DNA from 2 places in the Shewanella sp. 0m-6 genome. Region 2 is predicted to be linked to the other one. Evidence: predicted binding sites of a transcription regulator. Region 2 holds the regulator's gene; the other holds the start of a gene.
The links. Region 2 encodes LexA, which represses DNA repair genes until DNA is damaged. Its sites were predicted from a motif close to TACTGTATNNNNATACAGTA; they were not measured.
Positions count from the first base shown of each region.

Region 1: dinB (DNA polymerase IV) is a predicted target of LexA. The motif match lies at 9,336-9,355, and genes of this name have one in related genera.

Region 1 is NZ_JBRIMD010000006.1:168,219-183,344, reverse strand. It holds gene ACVBJC_RS06995 (NADH:ubiquinone reductase (Na(+)-transporting) subunit B) at 1-559, shown strand, start outside; gene ACVBJC_RS06990 (Na(+)-translocating NADH-quinone reductase subunit C) at 552-1,349, shown strand; gene ACVBJC_RS06985 (NADH:ubiquinone reductase (Na(+)-transporting) subunit D) at 1,349-1,981, shown strand; gene nqrE (NADH:ubiquinone reductase (Na(+)-transporting) subunit E) at 1,987-2,595, shown strand; gene nqrF (NADH:ubiquinone reductase (Na(+)-transporting) subunit F) at 2,643-3,890, shown strand; gene ACVBJC_RS06970 (FAD:protein FMN transferase) at 3,920-4,936, shown strand; gene nqrM ((Na+)-NQR maturation NqrM) at 4,949-5,170, shown strand; gene bfr (bacterioferritin) at 5,505-5,972, shown strand; gene bfr (bacterioferritin) at 5,985-6,452, shown strand; gene ACVBJC_RS06950 (hypothetical protein) at 6,709-6,927, shown strand; gene ACVBJC_RS06945 (methyl-accepting chemotaxis protein) at 7,168-9,168, shown strand; gene dinB (DNA polymerase IV) at 9,380-10,456, shown strand; partial or broken gene ACVBJC_RS06935 (hypothetical protein) at 10,445-10,624, opposite strand; gene ACVBJC_RS06930 (aminoacyl-histidine dipeptidase) at 10,692-12,152, opposite strand; gene ACVBJC_RS06925 (M17 family metallopeptidase) at 12,462-13,997, shown strand.
Region 2 is NZ_JBRIMD010000001.1:163,714-178,839, reverse strand. It holds gene ushA (bifunctional UDP-sugar hydrolase/5'-nucleotidase UshA) at 1-194, shown strand, start outside; gene ACVBJC_RS00790 (class I SAM-dependent DNA methyltransferase) at 853-1,437, opposite strand; gene ACVBJC_RS00785 (cupin domain-containing protein) at 1,577-1,927, opposite strand; gene lexA (transcriptional repressor LexA) at 2,839-3,459, shown strand; gene ACVBJC_RS00775 (cell division inhibitor SulA) at 3,456-3,980, shown strand; gene coxB (cytochrome c oxidase subunit II) at 4,458-6,044, shown strand; gene ctaD (cytochrome c oxidase subunit I) at 6,054-7,658, shown strand; gene ACVBJC_RS00760 (cytochrome c oxidase assembly protein) at 7,661-8,245, shown strand; gene ACVBJC_RS00755 (cytochrome c oxidase subunit 3) at 8,352-9,233, shown strand; gene ACVBJC_RS00750 (DUF2909 family protein) at 9,281-9,499, opposite strand; gene ACVBJC_RS00745 (SURF1 family protein) at 9,498-10,235, shown strand; gene ACVBJC_RS00740 (hypothetical protein) at 10,363-10,908, shown strand; gene ACVBJC_RS00735 (COX15/CtaA family protein) at 10,922-11,905, shown strand; gene cyoE (heme o synthase) at 11,971-12,876, shown strand; gene ACVBJC_RS00725 (SCO family protein) at 12,953-13,582, shown strand; gene ACVBJC_RS00720 (polysaccharide deacetylase family protein) at 13,839-14,885, opposite strand; gene ACVBJC_RS00715 (MATE family efflux transporter) at 14,904-15,126, shown strand, end outside.

The sequences.
Region 1 (15,126 bases), on a different contig from region 2:
TGGTGACACAACTTGGGTTGTGGCTGACGGCTTCTCTGGTGCAACAGCACTGAGTCAGGCGGCGCAGGGCACATTAGAGTACGGTCTAACAACTGACTGGTGGAATGCATTCTTTGGTTTCATTCCAGGTTCTGTTGGTGAAGTATCGACACTGGCTATCTTGATTGGTGGCGCAGTTATCATCTACACCCGCATCGCTTCATGGCGTATCGTCAGTGGTGTTATGGTTGGTATGATTGCAGTTTCTTACCTACTTAACTTCATCGGTAGTGACACGAATCCAATGTTTGCAATGCCTTGGTACTGGCACCTTGTATTAGGTGGCTTTGCGTTCGGTATGATGTTTATGGCGACAGACCCTGTTTCAGCGTCTTTCACTAATAATGCGAAATGGGCTTACGGTATCTTAATTGGTGCTATGGCGGTATTCATTCGTGTTATCAACCCTGCTTTCCCAGAAGGCATGATGTTGGCCATCTTGTTCGCTAACCTATTTGCTCCATTATTTGACCATTTCGTGGTTCAGTCGAATATCAAGCGGAGGATTGCTCGTGGCTAGTAATAAAGATTCGTTCGGAAGAACACTGTTTGTTGTTGTTGGCTTATGTTTCATCTGCTCTATGTTCGTTTCGACGGCTGCAGTATTGTTGAAACCTATCCAACAAGAAAACAAATTACTTGATAAGCAAAAGTATATTCTTGAAGCGGCTAATTTGATTTCGACCAAAGATGGTGAAGTCTCTAAGGCTGAGATCTTGGCGCTTTACGACAAAAATGTTGAAGCAAAAGTTGTTTCATTAAGCACCGGTGATTTTGTTGATGGTGTCGATGGCGATACGTTCGACATGAATAAAGCCGCTCGTGACCCTAAGTTATCTTTTGTACCTAAAAACGATATTGCATCAGTAAAGCGTGTAGCAAATGATGCTGTTATCTATCTGGTTAAAGACGATGCAGGTAATCTGGTTAGCGTTATTTTACCGATTAAAGGTTATGGTCTGTGGTCAACCATGTATGCATTTTTAGCATTGGATCCTGATCTAAATACTATCCAGAACTTGGTGTATTACGACTTTTCTGGCTCAGGTGAAACACCTGGTCTAGGCGGTGAAGTACAAAACCCACAATGGGTCGCTAAGTGGCAAGGTAAAAAGTTATACAACGACAAGGGTGAATTAGCGATTACTATCACTAAAAACCCTGCTATTGCAGAGACAGTTTATGGTGTTGATGCCCTTTCAGGTGCAACATTAACCAGTAACGGTGTGCAGTATTCGTTAGAGTTTTGGTTAGGTAAAGAAGGTTTTGAACGCTTTATCGACAAAGCCCGAGATGGAGGACTGAGCTAATGGCTGATGCTAAAGAACTTAAACAGGTTCTAATCGGACCTATCGTCAGCAATAACCCAATTGCACTACAAATTTTGGGTGTATGTAGCGCCTTGGCTGTAACCAGTAAGATGGAAACAGCTTTGGTAATGACAATTGCGTTAACGGCGGTAACGGCATTATCGAATCTGTTTATCTCAATGTTACGTAATCACATTCCTAGTAGTGTACGTATTATTGTGCAGATGACGATTATTGCTTCATTAGTAATCGTGGTTGACCAAGTACTGCAAGCTTATGCATATGATGTTGCTAAGCAGCTATCGGTATTTGTTGGTCTGATTATTACTAACTGTATCGTAATGGGCCGCGCTGAAGCTTATGCGATGAAGACGCCTCCTATGATGAGCTTCATGGACGGTATCGGTAATGGTTTAGGCTACGGTGCAATCTTGTTGTCAGTTGGCTTCGTACGTGAATTGTTTGGTAATGGTTCATTATTCGGCGTTGAGATCTTAAGCAAGATTTCTGACGGTGGCTGGTATCAGCCTAACGGCCTATTGCTGCTGCCTCCTAGTGCGTTCTTCTTGATCGGTGCATTGATCTGGATTATTCGTGTGATGAAGCCAGAGCAAGTTGAAGCGAAAGGATAAGCATAATGGAACATTATATTAGTCTATTAATTCGTTCTGTTTTCATTGAAAACATGGCGCTATCCTTTTTCCTTGGTATGTGTACATTTCTTGCGGTATCTAAGAAAGTAAAAACAGCCATGGGTCTAGGTGTTGCAGTTATCGTGGTACTGGCGATTTCAGTACCTGTTAACCAAATTATCTATCAAGGCATTCTTGCTCCAGGCGCATTAGCGTGGGCAGGTGTTCCAGATGCTGACTTGAGCTTCTTGAAGTTCATTACCTTCATTGGTGTTATCGCAGCTTTGGTTCAGATCCTTGAGATGGCATTGGATAAGTATTTCCCACCGCTATATAACGCATTGGGGATCTTCCTACCGCTAATCACCGTAAACTGTGCAATTTTTGGTGCAGTGTCTTTCATGGTTGAGCGTGACTACAACCTTAGTGAAAGCTTGGTGTTTGGTATCGGTTCTGGTATCGGTTGGGCATTAGCACTTGTGCTGCTTGCTGGTATCCGTGAGAAGTTAAAATATGCTGATGTTCCTGATGGGCTTCGCGGTTTAGGTATTACCTTTGTTACCGCTGGTTTGATGGCTCTAGGTTTCATGTCGTTCTCAGGTGTGTCTCTGTAAAGAGGCACCATAACGACGTCTTAATTTGAACCTTTAAGGATAATTTAATGGGTATTCTTGAATCTACTCCAATCGATGTATATCTCGGTGTGAGTATGTTTACCGCGATTGTATTAGTCTTGGTTTTGGTAATTTTATTTGCCAAGTCAAAGCTAGTTGCAAGCGGCGATGTCACTATCGGCATCAATGATGATGCGAGTAAAGCAATTAAAACAGCCGCAGGTGGCAAGCTACTAGGCGCATTAGCAGAGAGCGGTATTTTCGTATCGTCTGCATGTGGTGGTGGTGGTACTTGCGGTCAGTGTAAAGTCCATGTTAAGTCAGGCGGTGGTGATATTTTACCAACTGAAATGGACCATATCAGCAAAGGTGAAGCTCGTGGCGGTTGCCGTTTATCTTGTCAGGTAAACGTTAAAAACGACATGGAGATTGAGCTGGAAGAAGAGATCTTTGGTGTTAAGAAGTGGGAATGTGAAGTTATCTCTAACGATAGCAAAGCCACTTTCATTAAAGAGCTTAAGCTGCAAATTCCTGATGGTGACTCTGTGCCTTTCCGTGCCGGTGGTTATATTCAGATTGAAGCACCTGCGCACCATGTTAAATATGCAGATTATGATATTCCTGCAGAATACCGTGGCGACTGGGAACACTTTGGCTTCTTCAATCTTGAATCAACTGTTGAAGACGAAACAATCCGTGCATACTCTATGGCGAACTATCCTCTTGAGGAAGGTATCATCATGTTGAACGTACGTATTGCGTCGCCACCTCCACGTAACCTATCTCTGCCTTGTGGTAAGATGTCATCGTACATCTTTAGCCTAAAAGCGGGTGACAAGGTAACGATTTCTGGTCCATTCGGTGAGTTCTTCGCGAAAGAAACCGATGCGGAAATGGTATTTATCGGTGGTGGTGCAGGTATGGCGCCAATGCGTTCGCATATCTTCGACCAACTTAAGCGCCTTCACTCTAAGCGTAAGATGAGCTTCTGGTATGGTGCTCGTTCTAGCCGTGAAATGTTCTATGTTGAAGATTTTGATGGCTTAGCGGCTGATAACGCGAACTTCCAATGGCATGTAGCTCTGTCTGATCCACAGCCTGAAGATAACTGGGATGGATACACAGGCTTTATTCATAACGTACTGTATGAAAACTACTTACGTGATCATGAAGCGCCAGAAGACTGTGAGTATTATATGTGTGGCCCACCAATGATGAATGCTGCAGTAATTGCTATGCTAAAAGATCTTGGTGTCGAAGATGAAAACATCTTATTGGATGACTTCGGTGGCTAACCCTTCTCTTATTGGAGATCTAGGTCAATATGTTTAAGACCTTAGTAAACTGGCTGGCCCTTATCGGGTTAGCCTTTTTTATTTCAGCTTGTACTAAACAAGCTGAAGTGATTTCACTGTCTGGCAACACGATGGGAACGACTTATCACATTAAAGTTGTGCCTAACGAGAAGATGCCAGATCCCCAGTTACTGCAAGCTGAGATCGACCTAGCTTTAGAGCAGGTGAACGATCAGATGTCGACCTATCGACCCAATTCTGAGTTATCTAAGTTTAACCAGATGACTCGTCAAGATAAGGTTGAAGTATCGGCTGATACAGCCAAGGTAATTGCTGAAGGATTAGCATTATATAAAACAACCGATGGCGCCCTAGATATAACACTGGGACCTTTAGTTAACTTGTGGGGCTTTGGCCCAGATAAACGACCGACGCAAATTCCATCAAAGCAACAGATAGATGCAGCGATGGAGCGTACTGGTATTAAGGATATTGCTGTTGACGGTAATAAGATCAGCAAGCAAGACCCTGATATCTACGTTGATCTTTCTTCGATTGCAAAAGGCTTCGGTGTTGATAAAATAGCCGCCTTGTTAGATAAGTATAATCCGACCGGATATTTGGTCGAGATTGGCGGTGAAATTAGCCTGCGTGGTACTAAAGCTGATGGTTCATTATGGCGTATTGCGATTGAGCAGCCTGGTGATAACGGTAATGGGATCCAGCAGGTCATAGCCCCCAAAAATATGGCGATGGCAACATCCGGTGATTATCGTAATTATTACGAGGAAGACGGACAGCGTTTTTCACACCTGATCGATCCGCGCACTGGCTACCCAATAAACCATAGATTAGCATCTGTGACAGTACTGCATGAAGAGTCTATGATTGCAGATGGCTACGCAACCGCTATGATGGTATTAGGTACTCAAGCATCACTAGAACTTGCTAAACGTGAGCATCTAGCGATAATGCTTATTGAAAAGCAGGATGATGGCTTTAAAGTTTTCTATAGTGAAGCCTTTAAACCTTTCGTTACTCAGTAGTTGGAGTCGAATATGAGCACATTTATTGCGGCTTTTGTCGTGTTATTAGGTTTCTTTTTCTTAATGTCGATAGGCTATTTAGTCAAACGACAAGCTGTTGCTGGAAGCTGCGGTGGTCTAGGTGCGCTCGGAATTGAGAAAGCATGTGATTGTGATGATCCATGTGATAAGCGTAAAGCTAGAATGGCAGAACAAGAACGCCGAGAAAAGTTAGAGCAGAACCGTATTATCTAGTTCTGTTGATGGTTCGGTGATTAAGGCTCCTTGGTAGGGGCCTTTTTTATATCTTTTTTATCTAAAGCTTTCCTCTGTTACATCCCGCATGGCAGCTTATGAGTTATGTATCTTACATTGTATTTGAGTTTTTTTATTTCTCTCCCGACTAAGCCCCTCGTTTCACAGTAGAAATTAGCGATTTAATCGCGCTACCCACTTGTTAAGAATTGTAGTGCTAATGAGAATTGTTTTTCTTAATAAATTGTTGAAATATAATGTTTATTTGAACTTGGTTGTTTTTTGTTCTAGCTTATAAAGATTGATATAGATCAATTTAACTAAGGATGAATAGATGAAAGGACAACCTAAGGTCATTAGTCAGTTAAACAAAGTACTGACCAGCGAGCTTACAGCTATCAATCAATACTTTCTTCATGCGCGTATGTATAAGAATTGGGGCTTAGGTGAGCTCGATGAAAAAGCCTATAAGAAATCGATTCAAGATATGAAGCATGCCGATAAACTGATTGAGCGGGTGTTGTTTCTGGAAGGGCTGCCTAATCTACAACAGTTAGACAAGATCCGTATCGGTGAGCACAGCCAGGAAATACTTGAGTGTGACAAAGTGATGCTTGAAGAAGAGTTAGTGGTTCTTCGTGAAGCGATTGCACTGTGTGAATCAATGGCTGATTACGTTAGTCGCGATATCCTAGAAGATCTATTGGAAGACGAGGAAGAGCATTTAGATTGGCTAGAGGCTCAATTAGAGCTTATTTCATTAACCGGTATTCAAAATTACTTGCAGTCTAAGATGGGCTAACTGGAGAGCATTATGAAAGGTAACCAAGAAGTCATCGACACACTCAATAAATTGCTCACCGGCGAGCTATCTGCAATGGATCAGTATTTTGTACATGGTTTAATGTATGAAGACTGGGGGCTAAACGAGTTACACGAGCGGATCTCCCATGAGTCAGACGATGAACGTGAGCATGCTAAAAAGTTGGTGCAAAGAATACTGTTTCTAGAAGGCACGCCTGACGTTGCTAGCCGTGAAGCACTCAATATTGGTAAAGACACTCAAGAGATGCTCAAGAATGACTTAGCCTATGAATATCAAGTTGCCGATAACTTACGCAGTGCAATTGCTTTATGTGAGCTAAAAAGTGATTATGAGAGTCGTGAAATCTTAGAGGTGCTGCTTGAAGAAACAGAGGCAGACCATATGTATTGGCTTGAAAAACAGCTAGGATTAATTGATAAAGTGGGCTTACAAAATTACCTGCAAAGTAAAATGTAACCCTTCGAGTTTGCACAAAAAAAGAGACGTTTATATACGTCTCTTTTTTTGTGCAAACTTTTATTTATAGACTAGGATTACATATTGTTTCGGATGATTTTTGTACAGGGACGTTTGTACAGCCCATATTCAGCTAGTGCAGTCTATGCTAGTTGCATTCGTCGTTTTAATTTTCATATAACGACAGACAAGGATCAAGCCACTCTCTGTATCACTGTTGTATAGCCATGTTAGTGAATGATTAAGGGGCGAACTTATGTTTATTTCTGCAAAATCACCTCGGTTTGACCTCGATGCGCAAAGTCTTATCCAGGTTGAGTATCTCGTTAAATGCATTGAGATATTTGAAAAACAGCAAAATGACAATGAGCTCAACTCAAAAGCTTCAAGTAAAAAGTCGAGCGTTTATAGTGTGCAAAATATTCTATCTAGCGACGAGATAACGATGCTCACAGGCTTATTTAAGTTACGCTAAAATTGGCTAGCGATTTATTTTGCCTTTTGCCTTTCTATGTAGTCGATCTCACCTAATATCTTGCGTAAATGAAAGGCTTTAGCTTTATATCGTTACCTAGTTAACTTATGCCACTTTCTTCGATAGCCTGTCGATACGCTTCAGTGCTTATTTCCCCCTTTAATCTACATCTTTTTCTGTTAGATTTATGACTGCCTGATAACAAAATCTACTCATAAAATATAACAAAGAGGGGAGTCGATGCAGTGGTTTAAACGTTCATTGAGTCTACAGCTGGTGGTTACGATAGTGGGTGCACTTGCAGTGTTATTTACCGTCGTTGCGCTTTTACTGGTCAAAAATGAAAGCGCCAGCACACGTCAACAAATCGATAATGACTTAACCAGCCTAGTCCAATTAAAGTCTAACGAAGTACGCAGTTACTTTGCGGCCAAAGGTCAACTTATTCACGCGGTGTTTGCTAACCCAACAGTTGTAGATTGGTTTAGCCAATATAACAGCCGCTTAAGTGATGTTTCAGCTGATCAAGATTATCAATCTATCATCGATTATTTTAAGTATTTTTCAATTCAGGATAGCGATATTAAGTCAGTGTTCTTTGGCTCAGCCAATACCTTTGAGTACTTTGATCTTAATGGGCGCTACAACGATAGTGAGTACTTCACCAATAAGCGCCCTTGGTGGCAAGAAGCCATAGATAAAAACGGCATGTTCGTCGGCGATCCAGCCGTAGATGCTAATGATGGTTCTATATCGGCGACCATAAAAACCGTTGTTAAAGATGAGTCTGGCCGCTTTATTGGTATTGGTGGTATGGATATTCTCATCGATACCATCGGCAGTGAGTTGTTAGCACCGATTAAGTATCAGGATGCGGGCCAAGCTTTCTTAATGACCAATGCAGGCAAGTTGGTCTACTTCCCAGGCTTTTCTGAGGGTTTCCCCCCAGGCTCTAACGCTGCTTTAGTCGATAGCCAGTTTAATGATACCCAAGGCTTTGCCAAGTTGAGTCAACAGATGCAGACACAGGCGTCGGGATTTGGCGAGGTTATATTTAACGGCGAGGCTCAGCGGGTCAGCTTTATAGAGGTCGGCGGGAGTTATCCTGAGCAAAAATGGCACCTAGCCTTCATGCTGCCAACCGCAGTTATAGAAGCACCTGTTACCGATGCGATTGTCAGCTCGATATTATTGTCATTTTTGATTATGGCATTAGTTGGGATGACAGTTTGGGCCACGTTATTACCCTTTAGAAAGCAGGTAAATAATTTATTGTTAGCGATGGAAGACATTGCCGAGGGAGATAGCGATCTTGCTAAGCGCATCGACATGAATAGAGAAGATGAGCTGGGTAAGCTCGGTGATGCATTTAACCGTTTTGCGGCGAAGGTGCAGGGCATGCTGCAGGAGACTCGTGAGCTAACGCTGCAAGTAGAGCAAGGTGTGAATGATGCGTCTGCTGTGAGTCGTCAAGCATTGCAGTCGGTGAGTCAGCAAAAACAAGAGATAGCTTCTGTGGCCACGGCCGCAACCGAAATGGCACACACTAGCCAAGAGATGGCCGCAAGTGCCCAAAGAGCCAGTGAATTTGCTGATAAGGCGCAGATTCAGTCGAGTGAAGGCAGTGAGATTGTCGCTCAAGCGACTCAAGGCATGCAGGCGTTATCTAAACAGGTGATTGATGCGGCAAAGGTCGTTAAGCAACTTAGAACCCGTTCTGAGCAGATTGGCGAGGTACTTAATGTTATTCGTGGTATCGCAGAGCAAACAAACCTGTTAGCACTTAACGCAGCGATTGAAGCGGCGAGAGCGGGTGAACAAGGCCGAGGCTTTGCCGTTGTGGCGGATGAGGTAAGAACCTTAGCATCTCGTACGCAAGACTCGACCGCAAACATTCAAGAGATCATCCAGACACTACAACAAAATGCCAATGAGGCTGAGCAAGTGATGGAGTCAGGGGTTGAGCAAGCCAATATGGGGCAAGATCTTACCGCTAAAGTTGAAGTGGCACTGGATAGCATCACGAGTGCCATCGAAGCGATTCAGCAGCAAACCATAGAGATCTCCACCGCTGTAGGTCAGCAAGCGATTGTGGCCGAAGAGGTTGCTTGTAATGTTGAAAATGTTCGCGCGTTATCGGATGAGTCGTTAGCAGCGAGTGAGGCACTATCAAATAACTTTGACGAATTTGCACAGGTGAGTCGATCCCTCGGTGACAACATTAAGCAGTTTAAGATCTAGACTTAAAATGACAGCATTTTGAAATCTGACTGAGTTTACATGTGACTGAGTGTTGAAATGGGAAGCCAAACGGCTTCCCTTTTTATTGCCTAGGATTAATCGATCGCCCTGATCAACAAGGGCGAATGGTTAGCTTAAAACAGGCTAAAGGTATGCTTTTTATTGAATACTGTTTTTATATACAGTAATATTCTGTACGGAGGATATTGGCTTGCAAAAAATTATTCACGTCGACATGGACTGCTTCTATGCAGCGGTGGAGATGCGTGACTTTCCTGAGTTAAGAGGCAAACCTATTGCTGTGGGAGGACGCAGTGATCGCCGTGGCGTGATCAGTACCTGTAATTACGAAGCTCGAGAATTTGGGGTTCGTTCAGCCATGGCGTCAGGCTCAGCGCTAAAGCTTTGTCCTGACTTGATATTAGTCCCTGGGCGTATGCAGGTATATAAAGAGGTTTCTAGCCAGATTAGGGCTGTATTTGAACGATATACTGACTTGATAGAGCCTTTATCCCTTGATGAGGCTTATCTTGATGTGACAGAGAGTCCCCATTGTAAAGGCTCTGCGACCTTGATGGCCGAGGCTATTCGAGCCGATATTTTAGCCGAGACCGGTTTAACTGCTTCGGCAGGCATCGCGCCAGTTAAGTTTCTTGCCAAGATAGCATCCGATTTAAATAAACCGAATGGACAATATGTGATCCGCCCAGACATGATTGATGAGTTTATAAAAACCTTACCACTGATAAAAATTCCCGGTGTTGGCAAGGTGACCGCTAAAAAGTTAGCCGATCTGGGGCTGCATACCTGCAGCGACATTCAGCTTTATCCTGAAGCTAAGCTAATAGAAGGGTTTGGTAAATTTGGAGCAGTGCTGATTGAGCGCGCTAAAGGGATAGACAAGCGAGCGATTTCGCCCAATCGTGAGAGAAAATCAGTCGGCGTTGAAACTACACTGGCTAAAGATATCCATACCCTTGAGCAATGCCGTGCGGTGATGCCACAACTTATTCAAGAGCTCGCAGGGCGGGTGAGCCGTAGCGCTAAGGATAGAGTGATCAACAAGCAAGTGGTTAAGCTAAAATTTGAAGATTTTAAGCAGACCACGATTGAGCATCGCAGCGATGAGATCTCGGTGAATCTGTTTTATCAGCTACTGGAGCAAGCGATGGAAAGGCAAAATGAGCGAGGTATTCGCTTATTGGGTGTATCGGTCGGTCTCGCCTCGAATAGTGTCGCTTCTGAGCATGATGATATAGATAGCTCGCAGATGGATTTAGGTTTTTAAGCACACCGTCAGAAATAGCTCATATTTTAGTTTTACTTCGACGTTAAAGGCTAATAATAGCTGCCAATATTGGCCAACAGTTGTGATGTTAACGGTAATGTTAATTTTTTCATCAGGGCTGTGTGGGTAACAATTACTTAGGACTAAAGCGCCAATTGATACCTTATCCTCTGCTATAGATAGTAAAGGCCACTTATGACTAAGTGGCCTTATTCTTATAAAGCTGTTTTATTGATTAGCCTTTAACTAGTGTACGCTCCAGTACCGCTAACAATAGCTTCCAGTATTGGCCAACAGTAGTAATGTTAACTTTTTCATCAGGGCTGTGTGGGTAGCGAATGGTTGGGCCAATAGAAACCATATCCATTTCAGGGTAAGGCTTCTTAAATAGACCACATTCAAGACCTGCATGGATCACCATAATCGTCGGCTCTTTGTTATAAATTGCCTCGTAGGTTTCGCGTACGCTTGCCATAACTGGTGAGCTATTGTCTGGCTTCCAGCCTGGGTATGCACCACTAAATTCAACATTCGCTCCAGCAAGGTTAGCCAGTGAGCTCAATACGCCTTCAACTTCTTCGCGACCTGAATCAATAAGAGAGCGAATTAAGCATAAGATTTGCACGCTATTGTCATCGGTACTGATCACACCCACGTTAAGTGATGTCTCTGTAACACCTTCTACTTCGTCACTCATGCGAATGACGCCATTAGGGCAAGCATTAAGCACGTCAATTAAGATCTGTTGTGACTCTTCACTCATGACCTGTTTTTCTGCTGGGATCTCTTCTAGCGTTAGAATCGTACCTGGATCGGCGATGGCTAACTCTTGACGAACTAAGGCTTGAAACGCTGAAACACGCTCTTGCAGTAAAGCCAAGTTTTCAGGAGGAAGCATAAAATTAACGTCTGCTTCACGTGGAATGGCATTGCGCAGTGAGCCGCCAGTAAACTGAGTTAACTCAATAGCCAGTTCATCGCCATGGTCAAACAGGAAGCGGGCTAAAAGCTTGTTAGCATTACCACGACCTAAATGGATGTTAACCCCTGAGTGGCCCCCTTTTAGGCCCGAGATTGACAACTTATAGCTGGCATTGGTCGGTTCTGGCGATTGCCAAACCATAGGTACTGATAACTGTGCGTCAACACCGCCAGCGCAGCCCATGTAAATCTCACCTTCTTGCTCTGAGTCGGTGTTGATCAAGATTTCAGCATCTAACATGCCAGCTTCTAGACCAAACGCCCCAGTCATGCCTGCTTCTTCATCAATTGTCAGCAGTACTTCTAGTGGGCCGTGAACAATGTCATCGGCGCCTAAAATAGCCAGAGCAGATGCCATACCAATACCGTTATCAGCACCTAAAGTTGTACCATTTGCTTTGACCCAGTCACCATCAACATACGCTTCAATAGGATCTGTTTCAAAGTCGTGAACTTTGTCTGCGTTCTTTTGTGGCACCATATCAATATGGGCTTGTAACACTACGATTTTGCGGTTTTCCATGCCGGCGGTTGCGGGCTTTTTGATGATCAGGTTGCCAACTTTATCTTCGACAACGCTCAGCTGCTTATCTTTAGCCCAAGCTTGAATATGCGCACTCAATGCTTGTTCATGTTTAGATGGGTGTGGAATAGCACAGATCTGCTCGAACCATTGCCAAAGTGCTTGTGGTTGTAATTGGTTTAAAGTGGTCACTTAAAAATCCCCTGTTCTAATAAAATCACCCAAGTGCTATTAAGTCGTCGATTTTATTTAAATCGATAGCGCGCTGGTGCGGGTGTGGCGGAAAATGCACACAGTCTAGCATAGTCTTTGGGCGCCGCGGAGTCGTTTGCAATGGCTTTAAATCTTACGTGGCAGGCAAAGTTTCCATAATCATTTTCATGCACATTAAAGTCGTTGGTAATCTAAGCACAATAGAGGAATAATGCCTGAGCAAATGAGTCGTTTTGCCAAATGGGTTATGAGGCAAAATGGCAATATAAAATATAATAAGGAAGGGTTATGGGGTCAGTTAAGTTTATTGATGTAGTTGAACAAGATGCTATTTTTGAAGGTCATGGTTGGGATGCGCTGGTGGTGGTTACACCGGACTTGGACTCGATACAATTTGAAGAGATATCCTTGCTGGCTAATCATGGCCAGAAGGTGGATAAGCGAGTTGGCAAATCAGCCACTCTGCTTTTTGCGCCAGGCATGGCGGGTGGACGTCTTATTGTTGCACCGGTTACAAAGGCTGATGATGACTATCAAGATGTGCGGGTGTTTGCTGATGCAGCAAGGCAAGGGATCAAGCTTGCTAAAGAGGCGGGGGCAAGACGACCGCTGTTACTCGTTAATGGCTTAGCTGAGCATCGTTATCAACATGCCGAGCAGGTTGCAGCGCTCGCTTGTGGGCAGGAACTTTGGCAAGCACTAGAGCTTAGAGAAGCCGGTGGAGCCGATGAGCCGTTAGAGGCAATTGGCTTATTAGGCAGCGAACACACAGGTGAAATGTTAACGGCGATTGAGGCTGGTCGTAGCCTGGCTCGTGACTTATGTGGTACAGAGCCTGAGCGTATGTCAGCGCCAGCCTTTGCGGATTATTGTCTAGATGCGTTAAACGATCTTGGGCTGGCAATCAGCGTGGTTGAAGACCGAGATATTCTTGAGCGAGACTACCCGCTATTAAGTGCCGTTGGTCGCTCTTCGTTTGCCGTACTAAGGCATCAGCCTCGCGTAGTTAAGCTTGAATATGTTGGTGAAGGCCCAATTGAGCGTAGCTATTTCTTCGCTGGAAAAGGTGTGGTTTATGATACTGGTGGAGCAGACTTAAAAATTGCTGGTGGTATGGCTGGCATGAGTCGCGATAAAGGTGGTGCGGCAGCAGTAGCTGGACTAATGAAAACTATTGGTATGCTAAAACCTAAAGGTATACGCATCGTTGCTGAGCTGGGGCTCGTTAGAAATAGCATAGGTAGTGAGGCGTTTGTTACCGATGAAATTATCACCAGCCACGCAGGCAAGCGGGTGCGTATTGGTAATACCGACGCAGAAGGGCGTTTGGTGTTAGCCGATCTATTATCACATTTACGTTTAAAAGCCGTGAATGCCGTCAAGCCACAAATGTTTTCAGTGGCCACATTGACCGGCCATGTGGTTCGCTGTTTCGGCGGATATACCGCAGCGGTGGAAAACAGTGTTGCCAAGCAGGCTAATGTCGCATCTGTTATGCAGCAACAGGCCGCACTTTGGGGGGAGCCTATCGAGGTATCTCAGTTACGCCGTGATGACTTTAGTAAAATTGTCGACCCGTCGGCAGCCGCAGACATGTTGTCGTCTAACAACGCGCCATCTTCTGTCACCGCGCGTGGCCATCAGTATCCAGCAGCATTTTTGATTGAAGCTTCTGGATTGAGTGGTCATGGTTTAAATGCGGCTCTGCCGATTGCTTACACACATTTAGATATTGCCGGTAGTGCAACGGAAGGTCATCCACAATATGGATCACCAACCGCCACACCATTAGTTGGATTGTTTAAATACATAACGGAAAGTTAAACCGAGCAAGATTGCTCTCAAGCAACAACCTCTAACTGTCTAGCGCTTAACTGCGCTTGATAGTTTGCTTAAAGCTGGCGCTCAAGTGCCAGCTTTTTTATTTTAGGCCTGAAATAAGCACAAATTGAGCTACCTCTATTTAGCCCCGCTCGATTTAGCTCCCTTAATTTCAGATCTTTTCGTTCAGCCTCTGCGATAGCTGTAGATAAAGGTACAAAATGACTCAAATAGAGCAGAGTTACAGTTAGGTTTTGTAATAAAATAACGTAAAGTGGCTTTTTTACGCTTATTTAATAAAAAAGCTTGTAATAAAACTACAAATACCTATAATTGCTTTCGTCGGATAAGCAATGGTGCTTAACGACACTTAGTCTATCCAGGATGGATAATTCTCCAAGGAATCGAGCGACAAGTTGACTCTACAAGCCAGCGAACGGCTTTTACGAAAGTAGAGCATTAGGAATTCAACTTTGTTTGGAGTATTAATTATGTATTTTAGTAACACTATTTATTCGCAAAGCTTTTGGTTAAACACTGAGAGTATGCGTGGCGGTTTATACGCCATGACTTTTAAGGGCTAACCCTCCTTATATAAAGTCGCATCAGTTTCCATCAACCTTTATTGTATCTTTTAGATACTTATAGACCAAGTCGCAGATAGCCCGAGTTAGTATACTTCCGCTGTTTGCCATTGATTATCGCTAGCGCGCTAACCAATTTCCACTAGGAACACTTGAAATGTCTTGCCCGCTCATTGAGCGGGCTTTTTTTTAGCTTAAACTTGCACTTTTACCTGCTAAGCGCTTAAATCTTGTTCGATAGTTGTAGTATTTTTGATCGCGAAAGATAGCGGGTTGTGAAGCTTCACATTATACACGGGTGTTTTGTGATATGTGTCACTACACTGTGTCGTAAAATTACCGCTGTGACAGTTTTTGAGCATTATTTACAATAAATACTTGTAATAAAATTACGCGGGCTTATAATTGCTCTCACTGGTTAAGCAGAGCTTTCCAGTTTGTAAGTCTATCCAGGACGGATCATTCTCCAAGGAATCGAGCGACAAGTTGACTCATTAAATTAGTTTGGCTCAACCCCATTGGCTAATTTAATTTGAGATGATATTAAC
Region 2 (15,126 bases):
TCCCTAGCTATAACGCTGCGGGCGGTAATAAGTATCCCAAGTTAAAGGAAAAGGCGAGAGATACCGGCTTTATTGATGCAGATATGCTTTATCAATTCATCAAAAAGCATGACACGCTCGATCCTGCCAATTATGACAGAGCGAAAGATGTTCGCTATATCAACTCCAGAAGTTCTGATGGCTGCGGCGGTTAATCTTAGCAGTTAATAAGGTTAATCAGCTGGCACCTTAGATCTCGAAACAGAGCCCAACCTTTGATTGGGCTCTGTTTTTAAGGTATGTGTTCGGCAAACTACACCTAGCCTTTTTGTACATACCAAGGTCTTCAGCAAGTATAAAGTAGAGCAAATGCCTTGTTGCTTACCACTCCCTTCTTCTCGTTCGAGCTTTGGTAGCTGTCAGGTAAAAGTGCAAGGAAATAAAGTTGAACCAACAGCGGGCGCAAGAGGCTCAATTGCGCGGACTTATTTGTCTATGGAACAAACGCACCCGAGATACTAAATGAGTAGGCAACAAAGTCAGCTAATGAACGCTTGAGATAAAGAGATACCTTCAGGCGCTACCCAATAACGAGTTTCACATCGCTGGATTTATTTCATTTGAAACTGGATCCCACAAAAATGTGGGATCCAGTTTCAAGTGAAATTCCCCCTAATATGAAATCAATAAGTTAAGGGGCGAAATCCAGATAGGTATATCGGCTTGATCCGGGATAATGTGAAATTTACCACCAGAAATCCAGCCAAAATGAAACTCTCAATTTCAGCGAATTACAGGCCTCATTTAGAGGTAGTGCGGATCCGCATACAGGGTGGTATGGGTGCTGGAGGCTAGATACCCCCGGCTACCCGATTATGCATTTTTTGCTATTCCCATTATAACTTTCATAGTGCCTTTTTCACTTGTTAGAGAAAACGCCTCTGAAGCACGAACAACAGAAAGGCCTACCTTTGAATATGCATCAGTAATTATTTCATTGGTAAAGCCGAAATCATCTTCTCCATTGCTTCGCTTCCAATCCCATTGGATAAAAGTACCGCCTTCTTTTAGAAGAAGCTTAAGATCAGATAACGTTTTCTCGTAATCTGGCACAAAAGCACAAACGGATGACGCAACAATTAAATCAAAACCTGACTCAAAAATAGGATTGTTATTGATCGAGTTTCTTGAAATTTCGCATGATAGTGAGTTTACATTATGAATATTTTTATTCTTTAAAACTTTAATCATCTTTGGTGAGGAATCAATTGCAACAACTGAAGATGCAACATGAGCTATTTTTTCAGTTAGTTGGCCAGTTCCACACCCAAAGTCTAAAACATTTAAACCATCTAAACTTATGAATTTACACAGCGAATCAAAGGCCTTATTAGAATACTCGATTACATCTGAATTTGAATCCCAGCCATCTGCGTAATCATCCCAACTATCACTCATTATATTTTCCTATACTCGAAACGGTTCACGACTGCATAACGCCCTGCTAATAAGTGAACCATGTGCTGGCGGGCGATTTGTTCAGCAAATGGCATGACAGCCTTGGTGAGTCTGGATTTAGCTGCTTGTTATAAGCACACTACTCAATACTCATCTGTATGATTAACAACTCTATGTTTTCGTTTGAATCATTAACCAATCCATGCTCACCAAAAGGAGGGTTTTTAATCATGTCTCCTTTTTTAACTCTATATTCTTGATCTGCAATAGTCATTGTTCCGCTACCTTCAAGAATGATATACATCTCTTCATTGTTACCGTGTTTGTGATAACCAACAGTAGAATTTGGCGGTATAATTTGCCTATCAATAAAATCACATCCGCTGATAAAATCTGATTTACCCCAAATTTCATACAACTCTACAGCACCTTTTCCATCATGTGCTGAATGCTGAATTTGTTTCTCTGTCTCTAGAAAGTTGCGGATCATCTGAAAACTTCCTTGTGCTTATAACGTCTTAGTATTTGTGCGTTGCGCTGTTTGCAAGGCACAAATCGCTTGTTGGACTTAGTCGATGCTGAATCCAGATTAATTGGTATGCTTTATGCTATAGGGATTTGCTTTTTTTGATGCTGGCTCTGGGCTGTAGAGCAGGTTTTATCAATTGATATCTAGTAGAAGGTAAGTTTTTCATTGAAATTCCGTTGTCATTGTTGTGCTCCTTCGCATTTCTTTAAGTCTAACTGATCCAATGTAGGTTATACACTCGATTGAATATTTTTTAGGCCCCGCGCAGCGGCTTAGTTCAACATTTGTATAGTGTGCATGCGCGTATATTTGGCAAAAAGCGCATGCATATTTAATAAACCTACTATTTAATTTTTGTTGAAGAAAAGCTATTGATTTATCTGCACTCTACAAAAGTATTACTGGATAAACGCGCACAGAAATGAGCAAAGTGAGTATTGATGTTGAATCGAAAGTAATTCGTGATTATTGCTTATCGATTCGTAAAAGTAGGCCAACAGACTCTTCACTGTTCTTTCCTGCTTATTGCCTGTAGCTAATAAAGGGGCATGAACAGTTTAGGCAACGAGGAAGGATTCCTTCCTAGCTGGTTGCACGTAATGGGCATAAATGAGCTAAGACTAATTTATATATTCACTCAAAAATCCCCTTCCCATCGAATTCTCATCCGGAGGCCTTATCTAAATTTATAAGTGCTGATGTCCAGCAAAATATTAGTTAATTTCAGACGCTGTCCAATAACGAGTTTCACATCGCTGGATTTATTTCATTTGAAACTGGATCCCACAAAAAACAATATAACTGGTTATTACTTGCACTCAAAAAAATACTGTATATACTAACAGTTACTGTATAGAAAGACAGGGTTAACCATGAGACCACTTACACCGCGCCAAGCTGAAATTTTAGAGCTAATTAAACGTAATATTGCTGATACTGGCATGCCACCTACCCGTGCCGAGATCGCTAGACGTTTAGGTTTTAAGTCAGCCAATGCTGCTGAAGAACATTTAAAAGCCTTAGCTAAAAAAGGCTGCATTGAAATTATGCCGGGCACGTCTCGCGGTATTAAGTTAACCCAAGAAGACACTGAAGATGCAGATTTAGGTTTACCCCTTATCGGCCAAGTTGCTGCAGGTGAACCGATTCTTGCGCAAGAGCATGTCGAGCAACACTATAAAGTCGATCCTGCCATGTTCAAGCCATCAGCAGACTTCTTACTCAGAGTCCGTGGTGACAGTATGAAGAATATTGGCATACTAGAAGGTGATCTACTGGCTGTACACAAAATACAGCAAGCACGTAACGGCCAAGTGGTTGTAGCACGCGTTGAAGATGATGTTACCGTTAAGCGTTTTGAGAAAAAGGGTAACAAAGTTTTCTTACATGCTGAGAACGAAGAGTATTCACCAATTGAAGTGGATCTAGCAAACCAAAGCTTAAGTATTGAAGGTTTAGCCGTTGGTGTGATCCGTAATGGAGACTGGCAATGAACAAACTAATGGGAACGAGTCCTCGTCACCCTGGACTGTGGCAGGATATGCCATCGACCAATATGGTGAGCAGCACGAGTAATGACATCACGACTATGGTGACCCAAACTCAAGGGCGTGATGAGCTGAACCAGATCAGTGCTCAGCTTTCACAATTGAGCCAACAGGGTCGCTGGATTGTACTGATTAGCCCGCCGAATATTGGCTACAAGCAGATGCTAGCAGCTGCAGGTGTAAGAATGGACCGCATTTTACTGGTTCATGCTAAAGATGAAGTGGAAACACTTTGGGCAATGGAAAAAGCCTTAACAAGCGGTACCTCAAGTGCGGTGATTACTTGGACCAACTCTTTAGATGCTCGTGACAATCGACGCCTACAAATCGTTGCCAAAAGCGCTCGCGCTGTCGGCATTGTCATTGAACATTCGATTGATAACACAAATAAGCAACAATCTTGTCGCTCAATCAATATGCAGGATAGTGCTTTTGGTCAAGCCTCCCTGTTTGGTGCTGTTCATTAAGCAGAACATCTCCTCGCTTTCTAATACATGATGACTAGGAGGTGCGTTTTAGTAAGCGCCTTCTAGTACAAACGATTTTCTAAAGCCCTCATTCGAGGGCTTTTTTATTATCAATAATTGAAAAAGTGATCTTGATCAATATTTAAACACCAAGTAGTGTAGGAAGTCATAACAACGATATTTTGTTATATCCGAGCGATTTAGTTGTCGGTCTTTGCTCTGGGATTAGTCCTGAATTTAAAGCTTAGACTGAGATTGGCCTGATATATTTCAGCCGTATGTGCCAACGTGGTTACACCAGCAGTGAATAGCACTGAATACAATAGCCTGTGTCGCGATCCCATTAATTGCGACTCGATAGGCAAGCCACTCGCGCACTTTGAAGTCATCGTTGCTTTTTTGGGAACTGAAGAGTTTACATAGAGCAGAGACTTACTGTGTGACTCTTCTTTGTCTTGTGGACAGAGGAGAAGTCTAGTGAAGCAATTGTTGTATTGTGTGCTGGCGTTGCTATTTTCGCCCGTACTTGTTGCATCAGAAATGCCGCTTAATATGACAGAGGGTGTTACGGATATCAGTGGGCGGGTTTACAACCTCCATATGATTATTCTCTACATCTGCTGTGCTATTGGCATCGTGGTTTTTAGCATCATGATTTACGCTATGATCAACCACCGCAAATCAAAAGGCGCAGTCGCCGCCAACTTTCATGAAAGTACTAAAGTCGAGATCCTTTGGACTGTTGTACCTTTTATTATTCTTATACTTATGGCTATTCCCGCAACCAAGACATTGATTGCTATGGAAGATCCAAGTAATGCTGACCTCACCATCAAGATTACCGGCTCACAATGGAAATGGCATTACAGCTATTTCAACAAAGATGTTGAATTTTTCAGTCTGCTTTCTACCCCCAGAGCGCAGATAGATGGCGAAGAAGCAAAAGGTAAAAACTACCTTTTAGAGGTAGATAAGCCACTGGTACTACCGATTAATCGTAAAGTACGTTTCTTAATGACTTCAGATGATGTTATTCACTCCTGGTGGGTACCCGCATTTGCCGTTAAAAAAGATGCTAATCCAGGATTTATTAATGAAGCCTGGACCCGCATCGACAAACCGGGCACTTATCGTGGCCAATGTGCCGAGCTCTGCGGTAAAGACCATGGCTTTATGCCTATTGTTGTTGAAGCTTTATCAGAAGAAGATTTTGATGCTTGGCTGATTGCACAACAACAAGCCGCCAGCAATGCCGAAGTGGCAGCAAAGGCTGCCCTATCGCAAACGCTAACAATGGAAGAATTAATGGCGCAAGGCGAGCAAGTCTACCTTGCACGCTGCGCTGCCTGCCACCAGCCTAATGGTGCTGGCCTACCTGGCGTATTCCCTTCTCTTATTGGCAGCCCGCTTATTAAAGGGCCTGCTCAGCTGCATATCGATATTGTATTAAATGGTAAATCGGGCACTGCTATGCAGGCGTTTTCTAGCCAGTTAACTGCAACTGAAATTGCTGCCGTAGTGACTTATGAGCGCAATGCCTGGGGCAATAACTCAGGCGACACTGTTCAAGCAGCCGACGTAAGCTCAGATACGACCACGCCAGCAACATCGGTAGATACAACCCCAGCGACTCCAAGTGCAATACCTGCGACCTCACCTGCAACACAAGCTGAGGTTAATCAAGATACAACCTCAGAAACCAAAGCTGATGACGAGGTAACTAAAGAACTAACAACGGCACCATTAGGTGACCTAGCCATGAATGAACTCCTGACCATGGGGGAAAAAGTCTATATGACTAGCTGCGCGGCTTGTCATCAAGCAGCGGGGACAGGCCTACCTCCAGCGTTCCCATCATTAGTGGGTAGCCCAATCATCAAAGGCCCTGTAGCCGCTCACCTTGATATTGTTATCAATGGTAAACCTGGTACGGCAATGCAGTCATTTAGCGCGCTACTTACACCACAACAGCTTGCTGCAGTGGTGACTTATGAGCGCAATGCCTGGGGTAATAACTCTGGTGATGCCGTTCAGGCTTCTGATGTTGATGGTCACGGAAAGTAAGGGATTAACATGAGCACAATTACACAAGACTCACCAGCCGCTAACGACGTGAGCCATGATGACCACCACCATGGCGCGCCAAAAGGTATTATGCGCTGGCTGTTAACCACTAACCATAAAGATATTGGCACCCTCTATCTTTGGTTCAGTTTTATTATGTTTTTAACCGGTGGCGCGATGGCAATGGTGATCCGCGCAGAGCTATTTCAGCCCGGATTGCAATTAGTCGAACCCAACTTCTTTAACCAGATGACCACTGTTCACGGTTTAGTGATGGTATTTGGCGCTGTGATGCCGGCCTTTACAGGCCTAGCTAACTGGCTAATTCCGATGATGATTGGTGCTCCCGATATGGCGCTACCGCGAATGAATAACTGGAGCTTTTGGATCCTACCTTTCGCATTTTCCATTTTGTTAAGCTCACTTTTTATGGAAGGTGGCGGCCCCAATTTCGGCTGGACATTCTACGCACCACTATCGACAACCTATAGCCCTGACAGTACCGCTCTATTTGTATTTGCAGTTCATATCATGGGGATTAGCTCAATCATGGGCGCGATTAATGTGGTCGTCACTATCGTCAATATGCGTGCCCCCGGTATGACTTGGATGAAGCTGCCGTTATTTGTTTGGACCTGGTTAATTACCGCCTTTTTACTTATTGCGGTCATGCCTGTGCTCGCTGGCACAGTGACTATGGTACTCACCGATAAATACTTCGGCACTAGCTTTTTTGATGCCGCCGGCGGCGGGGATCCTGTCATGTTCCAGCATCTTTTCTGGTTCTTTGGCCACCCTGAGGTGTACATCATGATCTTGCCGTCATTCGGTATCATCTCGGCAATTGTGCCAGCCTTTAGCCGTAAGCGCTTATTTGGTTACTCATCGATGGTTTACGCCACTGCGAGTATCGCCGTTTTGTCGTTCCTGGTGTGGGCGCATCACATGTTTACTACGGGTATGCCGGTATTTGCTGAATTGTTCTTTATGTATTGCACCATGCTGATTGCAGTGCCGACAGGCGTAAAAGTATTTAACTGGGTTGCGACCATGTGGCGAGGTTCTATTACCTTTGAAACTCCCATGTTATTTGCGGTGGCCTTTATTATCTTGTTCACCATAGGGGGCTTTTCGGGACTAATGCTGGCGATCACTCCTGCTGACTTCCAATACCATGATACCTACTTTGTGGTGGCGCATTTTCATTATGTATTGGTGACTGGAGCAATATTCTCCATCATGGCAGCGGCCTATTATTGGCTACCCAAATGGACCGGCCATATGTACAGCGAAACCTTAGGGCGCTGGCACTTCTGGTGTTCGGTAATTTCAGTCAACGTGCTGTTTTTTCCAATGCACTTCTTAGGCTTAGCCGGAATGCCAAGGCGTATTCCTGATTATGCTATCCAGTTCGCTGATGTGAACCAGATTGTATCGATCGGCGGCTTCGCATTTGGCCTTTCGCAGCTGATCTTTTTAGCCGTAGTGATTAAGTGTATTCGTGGTGGTGAAAAGGCTCCAGCCAAACCATGGGAAGGCGCCGAAGGATTAGAATGGACCATTCCTAGCCCTGCGCCATATCACTCATTTACCACCCCGCCAGAGGTGAAATAAAGATGACTGAGATGAAGCGTAACGCCAATCGCAAATTGCTCGCCATGCTAATTATTGGCGCTGTGGGCATGTTTGGGTTTGGTTTTGCGCTTGTTCCTTTATATGACGTGCTTTGCGACGCATTGGGTATTAACGGTAAACCCGCAAGTACCGCCAGTGTTTATCAGCCTGTCGTAGTGGATAAAAACAGAACCATAACGGTTGAGTTTGTGTCTCAAGTGCAAAGCGACATGCCTTGGACATTTAAACCTCAGGTTAATACCATGCAAGTGCATCCCGGTGAGCTTATTCGTACTCATTTTGTCGCTACGAATTTATCGGCAGAGCATATTGTGGGGCAGGCTATTCCGTCTGTTTCTCCCGGACAGGGGGCGGCATACTTTAATAAGACGGAATGCTTCTGTTTCAATCAGCAGGTATTGCAGGCTAACGCTGCAGCCGAGCTACCACTCATCTTTTTTGTGGATCCCCAATTGCCGGATTCAATCTCGACCCTGACCCTCTCTTATACCCTCTACAACATCACCGACAAGGGCTATGTAGTAAGTGCCACAAGTAATGTCGTGGAGCAAGGAGCTGCACAATGACAACTGAACATATAGATGAAAACTACTCCAGCAATAAAAACGTCGCTGTGATTAACACAGTGACTAAAACTGGGGCTAAAGCCGTTACAGGGCAAGGAGCGGCTAAATGACAACTGAACATAAACACGAAAACTACTACGTACCAGAGCAAAGTGCGTGGCCCATTATTGGCGCGATAGGTTTATTTCTTATCGCCTTTGGTGCTGGAAGCTATGTCTCTGAATTAAAAACAGAAGGCGGCAGTGGTGGCTATATTTTGCTAGCTGGTATTGCGGTTATCATTTTCATGATTTTTGGCTGGTTTAGAACCGTTATCGCCGAATCTATGGCAGGGCTCTACTCCAAACAGATGGATCGCTCCTTTAGGCAAGGAATGAGCTGGTTTATCTTTTCTGAAGTCATGTTCTTTGCAGCTTTTTTTGGCGCCTTATTTTATGCCCGAATTATCGCAATACCTTGGCTTGGCGGCGCCTCAAATAATGAGATGACCCATGAAGTATTATGGCCAATGTTTGAAGCTGCTTGGCCCTTACTGACAACGCCAGATGGCAGCCTGACCCAAGCGATGGACTGGACAGGACTACCGCTCTACAACACCTTAATTCTTTTGACCTCTTCGATAACATTGCATTTTGCTCACGTAGGGTTAGAAAAAAATAAGCGTACCGCGTTAACCGTTTGGCTATCGATAACCATTTTACTTGGGGTAGCGTTCTTATTCTTGCAAGTGGAAGAGTATGTCCATGCCTACCAAGAAATGGGGCTGACATTAAATTCAGGCATTTACGGTAACACCTTTTTCTTGCTAACCGGCTTCCATGGCATGCACGTTACCCTAGGAACGGTATTCCTTATGGTGTTGTTTTTACGAGTGCTTAAAGGGCACTTTACCCCAGATAAGCACTTTGCTTTTCAAGCAGGGGCTTGGTATTGGCACTTTGTCGATGTGGTTTGGCTGTGCTTGTTTTTCTTTGTTTATGTGCTTTAACCACTCATATTGCCGATATTAATACGATCACATAAACAATAATGTCATCAGTAGGGTCTGGAGTTAGGTGTTATGACTCCCGTCCCTAATGCCACCAGCAGTAACAGCACCACGAGTACAGAAAAGAGGACTCGGCGACCTAAGAATTGACTCATGGGGATACTCTTTTCTCCTTTCACCATAATAAATAGGGCTCGACCTAAATTAACCAGTATGAATAGCAGTAGCAGTACGAAAACTAATTTAAAGACAAACAAAGCAGACATGGCGCTTCCTCGCGTTAAGATGAATCTTGCTTGGTTATTTATTGTGCTTTCTACTGTGATTGTGTTTTCTATTTTGGTCAAGTTAGGTTTTTGGCAGCTTGAAAGAGCTCAATATAAGGCTCTCTGGCAGCAACAACTAACAGATAGACAAGCAGCTTCTGTATTAAACTATTCGCAACTGCTCAGCCTCCCTAAAGATGAGCCTTTAACAGGGTTTAAGCTAAAAACGGCGGTGACTCCCATCTCAACCAATGTTTTCTTGCTCGATAATCAAGTCTATGAGGGTAGAGTAGGCTACATTGCCTTACAAGCTTTGCAGGTCAGTGCATCAGAGCCATGGTTGTTAGTTGAACTCGGCTTTATCTCAGCGAGTATGGATCGCTCTAAGCTACCAAACGTAACAGCGATTACCAATCCTATAATGCTAGAGGGGCGGGTTTACCAAAAGCAGTTTAATCCGATGAGCTTTGATCTGATGGCTGAAGCTGGTTGGCCCAAACGCATCCAAAATCTCAATATCCCACAGCTGTCTGAACAACTTAATCAATCGCTCTCCGGCGTCGTATTACAGCCGAGTAATCTTGACAACCTATACCCTCATCCGTGGCAACCAATCCCGTTATCGTCGCAGAAGCATCAAGGTTATGCCGTACAGTGGTTTGCAATGGCAGGCGTATTTATATTGATCATGGGCTATTTATTTTTTCGCATGTTAAAACAACGATATAACAAGTAATCATATTGCTCTATTGCTAACGAAGGTTAGACGATGTAGGTTAGAAATTAAGCTCCTAGCCGTAATGGGAAGACTTAATTTTAATCATCAAATTTGATGGATTTTAGTAAGATAAAGAGGAGATGGAATGAACTCCCCCCAAAAAAGCGGCAAAAAAACACTGATACTGTTATTACTGGCTTTTGTCCTGCCTGTGATAGCGGCAAAACTGGTGCTCAGCTTTGACCTGTACCAAGGCGGAGCCACCAATAAGGGGCAATTGCTCGATACCGATACCAGCTATCAGAATCTAGCTATGGTGAATCCACTGCCCCATGAATGGCAGTTGCTCTACCTACTTCCTAGCCACTGTAATGCCGTCTGCGAAGATAGGCTCTATATTCTTCAGCAAAGTCATACCGCACTGGGTCGACATCAAGACCGTGTTCATACCATTATTTTGGTTAATGAGCACAGTGATACGACTGTACTCGACGCCTTTGATTTTGTAACCGCAACCCCCTCTAAAGCACTTAGCCAGCTGCTTGATCAGCAAGAATTAGTGATAGTCGATCCCTTAGGTAGCTTAGTGATGAGCTACCCAGTAGCTGAAGATCATCAAGCACAAATCATGCAAGGCAAAGCCTTAGTGGCTGACCTACGTAAGTTACTCAAACTATCACGGATTGGCTAAGGAGACGTTTGATATGCAGATTAAGTCGCTATTGAAAGTCACATTAGTGTTTACTTTATGCGTGATTCTGATGGGAGCATATACTCGACTATCGGATGCTGGTCTTGGCTGCCCAGACTGGCCCGGCTGCTATGGCATGCTCAAAGTCCCTACCCAAACTCATGAGCTAAACCAGGTGCAACAAGCCTTTCCAGAACATACAGTTGAAGCAGATAAAGCATGGCTTGAGATGATCCACCGTTACATTGCCGGTGCCTTGGGTTTATTGGTATTACTCATCTTAATCCTCAGCCTTAAGACTAAGGATGCGCCTAAGAAACTGCCTATGTTTATTGCAGCGCTTATCATCTTCCAAGCTGCGCTCGGCATGTGGACAGTGACGATGAAACTGATGCCGATTATCGTTATGGCACATCTATTGGGCGGGTTTGCACTGTTCTCGCTGCTGTTATTACTTTATCTACGCAGTAAACCGCTTAGGATCCCTGGTGGTGATGCTCCTGCACGAAAGATGGCAGGCTTTGCCGCCATCTGCATTGGAGTTTTGTTACTGCAAATTATTTTAGGTGGCTGGACTTCATCAAATTATGCCGCGCTGGCCTGCACCACCTTGCCATTTTGTGAGGGAAACTGGGTTGATAATCTGAGCTTTGCTCAAGCCTTCTCGCCATTTCAAGGTGAACACGCCAGTTATGAATATGGTGTTTTAGACTATTCAGCCAGAATGACCATTCATGTTGCCCATCGTATCGGCGCTGTGATTACCGCGGTCATGCTGCTGTATTTAGCCTTCAAGCTTATTCGCACCGCTAACTCAAACATCATGCGTAATACCGCATGGCTATTAGTCGCTTTGGTCATTGTGCAAGTCGCACTGGGGATCAGCAACGTCGTTCTGCACCTACCACTGGGCATCGCGGTTTCTCATAATGGCGGCGCTGCACTATTACTACTGACGTTAGTTTTTATTAATTACGCCTTATGGCGCAAAGCATAGGGGCCTTTTATGACAACCAATAATGCCCTTTTCATTTCGCAACACAATATCGAGAGGTTTCACTAATGCAAAAACCAATCGCACTCCAGCAAGACCACTCGACGCCGCTTATTCAATGGCGCGCTTATTACGAAATGACCAAACCTAAAGTCGTGGCACTCATGTTGCTCACCGTACTCGTCGGCATGTGCTTAGCCGTACCAGGCGCTGTGCCCATCGTGCCCTTAATTGCGGGCATGGCAGGGATAGGCATGATGGCAGGTTCCGCTGCAGCCTTTAATCATCTTATCGATCGTCGTATTGATGGCTTAATGGCTCGTACCTATAACCGCCCGCTGCCTAAAGGCCGAGTATCGATAGCAAAAGCACTGACGTTTTCATTTGGCCTTGGGATCCTGGGTTTTGTCGTACTGTACGCCCTAGTTAACCCATTAACAGCATGGCTCACCTTTGCAAGTTTGATAGGTTATGCCGTGGTTTATACCGCCTACTTAAAGCGTGCGACGCCACAAAACATTGTGGTTGGCGGCTTAGCGGGAGCCATGCCACCATTACTTGGCTGGACTGCGGTTACCGGCGAATTTCACGGTAATGCACTGCTGCTTGTCATCATCATTTTTGCTTGGACTCCACCGCATTTTTGGGCGCTAGCCATTCATCGTAAAGCCGAATATGCCAAGGTCGATATCCCTATGTTACCTGTGACTCATGGTGTCGAATTCACAAAAACCTGTATTTTCCTCTATACAATTTTGTTAGCCATCGCCTGCTTATTACCCGTATTAGTAGGCATGTGTGGTCCGGTTTATTTGGTGAGTTCAACATTGCTGAGCGCTGTTTTTATCTATAAAGCTTGGCAACTTAAGTTTCACGAAGCACCCGGCATGGCGATGCAGCTATTTAAGTTTTCAATCTATCATCTGATGCTACTGTTTATCGCCTTGCTGGTTGATCACTACTTGTGGGTATAAGCCTGTTTGCATAACCATTTGACGATAAGAAATATTTACAGCTGTTATTAGGTATTAATGCGCTAGGAGAAAAAAGATGAAGCTCACATGGATTATTACAGCTATTTTAATGGTCGCTGCAGGTGCCTACGCAGGAATTCAACTAAACCAGGCTAAACCGTTAGCGCTGCAAACTAGCTTCGAGTATCCATCGCCGCAACCGTTAGCCCCATTTTCACTCACAGACCAGCGTGGTAATACATTCACCAACGCTGACTTAAATGGAAAATGGAGCCTGTTTTTCATCGGATATACCTCTTGCCCCGACGTTTGCCCGACGACCATGGGTAAATTGACCTCGGCGTACCCAAGCCTGGCGCAAGATAAAGATCTACAGGTTATCTTTCTATCTGTTGACCCACAAAGGGACTCGAGTAGCACATTGGAAAATTACATGCGCTTCTTTAATCCAGAATTTGTGGCTATCACCGGCGAACATAAGCAACTGCTGCCAGTCACCCGTAGTCTAGGTTTTGTTTATGCCATGGTAGGGGAAGGAGATAATTACCAAGTTGACCATAGCGCCTCATTTGCCCTAGTGTCACCTAAAGGTGAGAAGGTTGCGATTATCAAGCCAAAATCAGAGATCCCCGGACAATTACCTCAGATAAAAAATCGCGATTTAATTCATGACGTCAATGCAATTATTGATAAGTACTCCAGTTAACTCAGCTCAAGATTTGAGTTAAAAAACGCACAATACAAGCCTGCACACACTTTTCCTTTCATCGTGGCTTCGGTGTTGTCAGTGTTGTGAGCTAAGTAAGTGCTTCGTGGTATATCGCTTTTAAAGCAAAGAACCCAGCTTATGCTGGGTTCTTTGCTTTGTGTTTAGTCATCAAATTTAAGCTTAACTTTTGGCTTAACTTTTGGCTTAACTTAGCGACATTTCCTTTGCAGGGGCTTTGTTATCATCTAATTAGCTATTCTGCTATCCACTGACCGTTAGATTTAGGTCGGATCCAAGGCTGTGAGAACCAGTAATAACTGCCTTTACTCTTACTCGGAGCCGTACAGTTATAACGTGAACGACCTGCGGGCAGATCCAACTCAGCCTGAATACTGAACTCATTTTCAGAGATCCAGTTAGGCTTCTTAGCCCCCTGCCCCTGAATAAAGCACATTAACTGTGATGCATTGATATCGCTCATGTCCAAAGTCACTTTAATCTCAGGTCGCCACTGACCTTGCTGCAACTGTGGATTGCTGTTGGTTTGCGAAATCACCGGCATATTTAAGCTATGTAGTTTTACCTTTAAACTGTTGAGGTCGGCATACACGCCAGCAACAGGAAAACGCGGTAGTGCCGTTAGCGGTGAATACGGACCGGCTGCACCCGACTGCTGACCAAATGCCACAAAACCATGTTTCTCAAGCATCGCTTCAATCTGTTGATTGTACTCACCATAAGGGTAAGCCAACATTTTCAAATTTTGTCCGGTCGCTTTAGCGATTTCTTTTTCGGTTCGCAGAATATTGGCTTCAATGCGTGCCAACCATTGTGCATCACTCTCACCCGCTTCTTTACGAATTAAGTGCTCATGCCCCCAGCTGTGGTTGGCAATTTCAGCTCCCTCATTAGACAAGGTGATAAGCTGCTGCCAGCTCATCATTTCGCCATATTCTTTGAGGATCGGCTCAACCGAGACAAAAAGCGTGTAGGGGAATTTATATTGCTTTAAAATGGGGTGCGCTGTATTAGCAATGCTGCGATAACCATCATCGAAGGTGATCGCAATCGTTTTTGCTGACAGCGTTTTTTTTGCCTTAATAGACTCCACCACCGTTGAAAGTGGTACCACATTAAAGTTGTTTTCCGTCAGGTACTGCATCTGCTCTTTGAACTGTGCAGGAGTAACACTGGTGATCGCAGGCGTGCTATCTGATACATGATGATATTGTAGAATCACCGCCGCGTGAGCCGAAAAACCTGTCAGCGCAAGTAGCGCTAGCAACACGTTTTTAACCATAAATATTAGACCTCTAAAATGATTGCCTTACTGTTAAACCCACAAAAAAACCGACAGCTATTTGCCCTTGCGCTCCCCATGATCCTCTCGAATATCACGGTGCCGCTACTTGGACTCGTCGATACTGCCGTTGTTGGACATCTTAGTAACGCCTATTATTTAGGCGGCGTGGCAGTTGGGTCAACGATTATAACCTTAATTTTGTGGTTATTAGGTTTTTTACGCATGGCAACCACTGGAT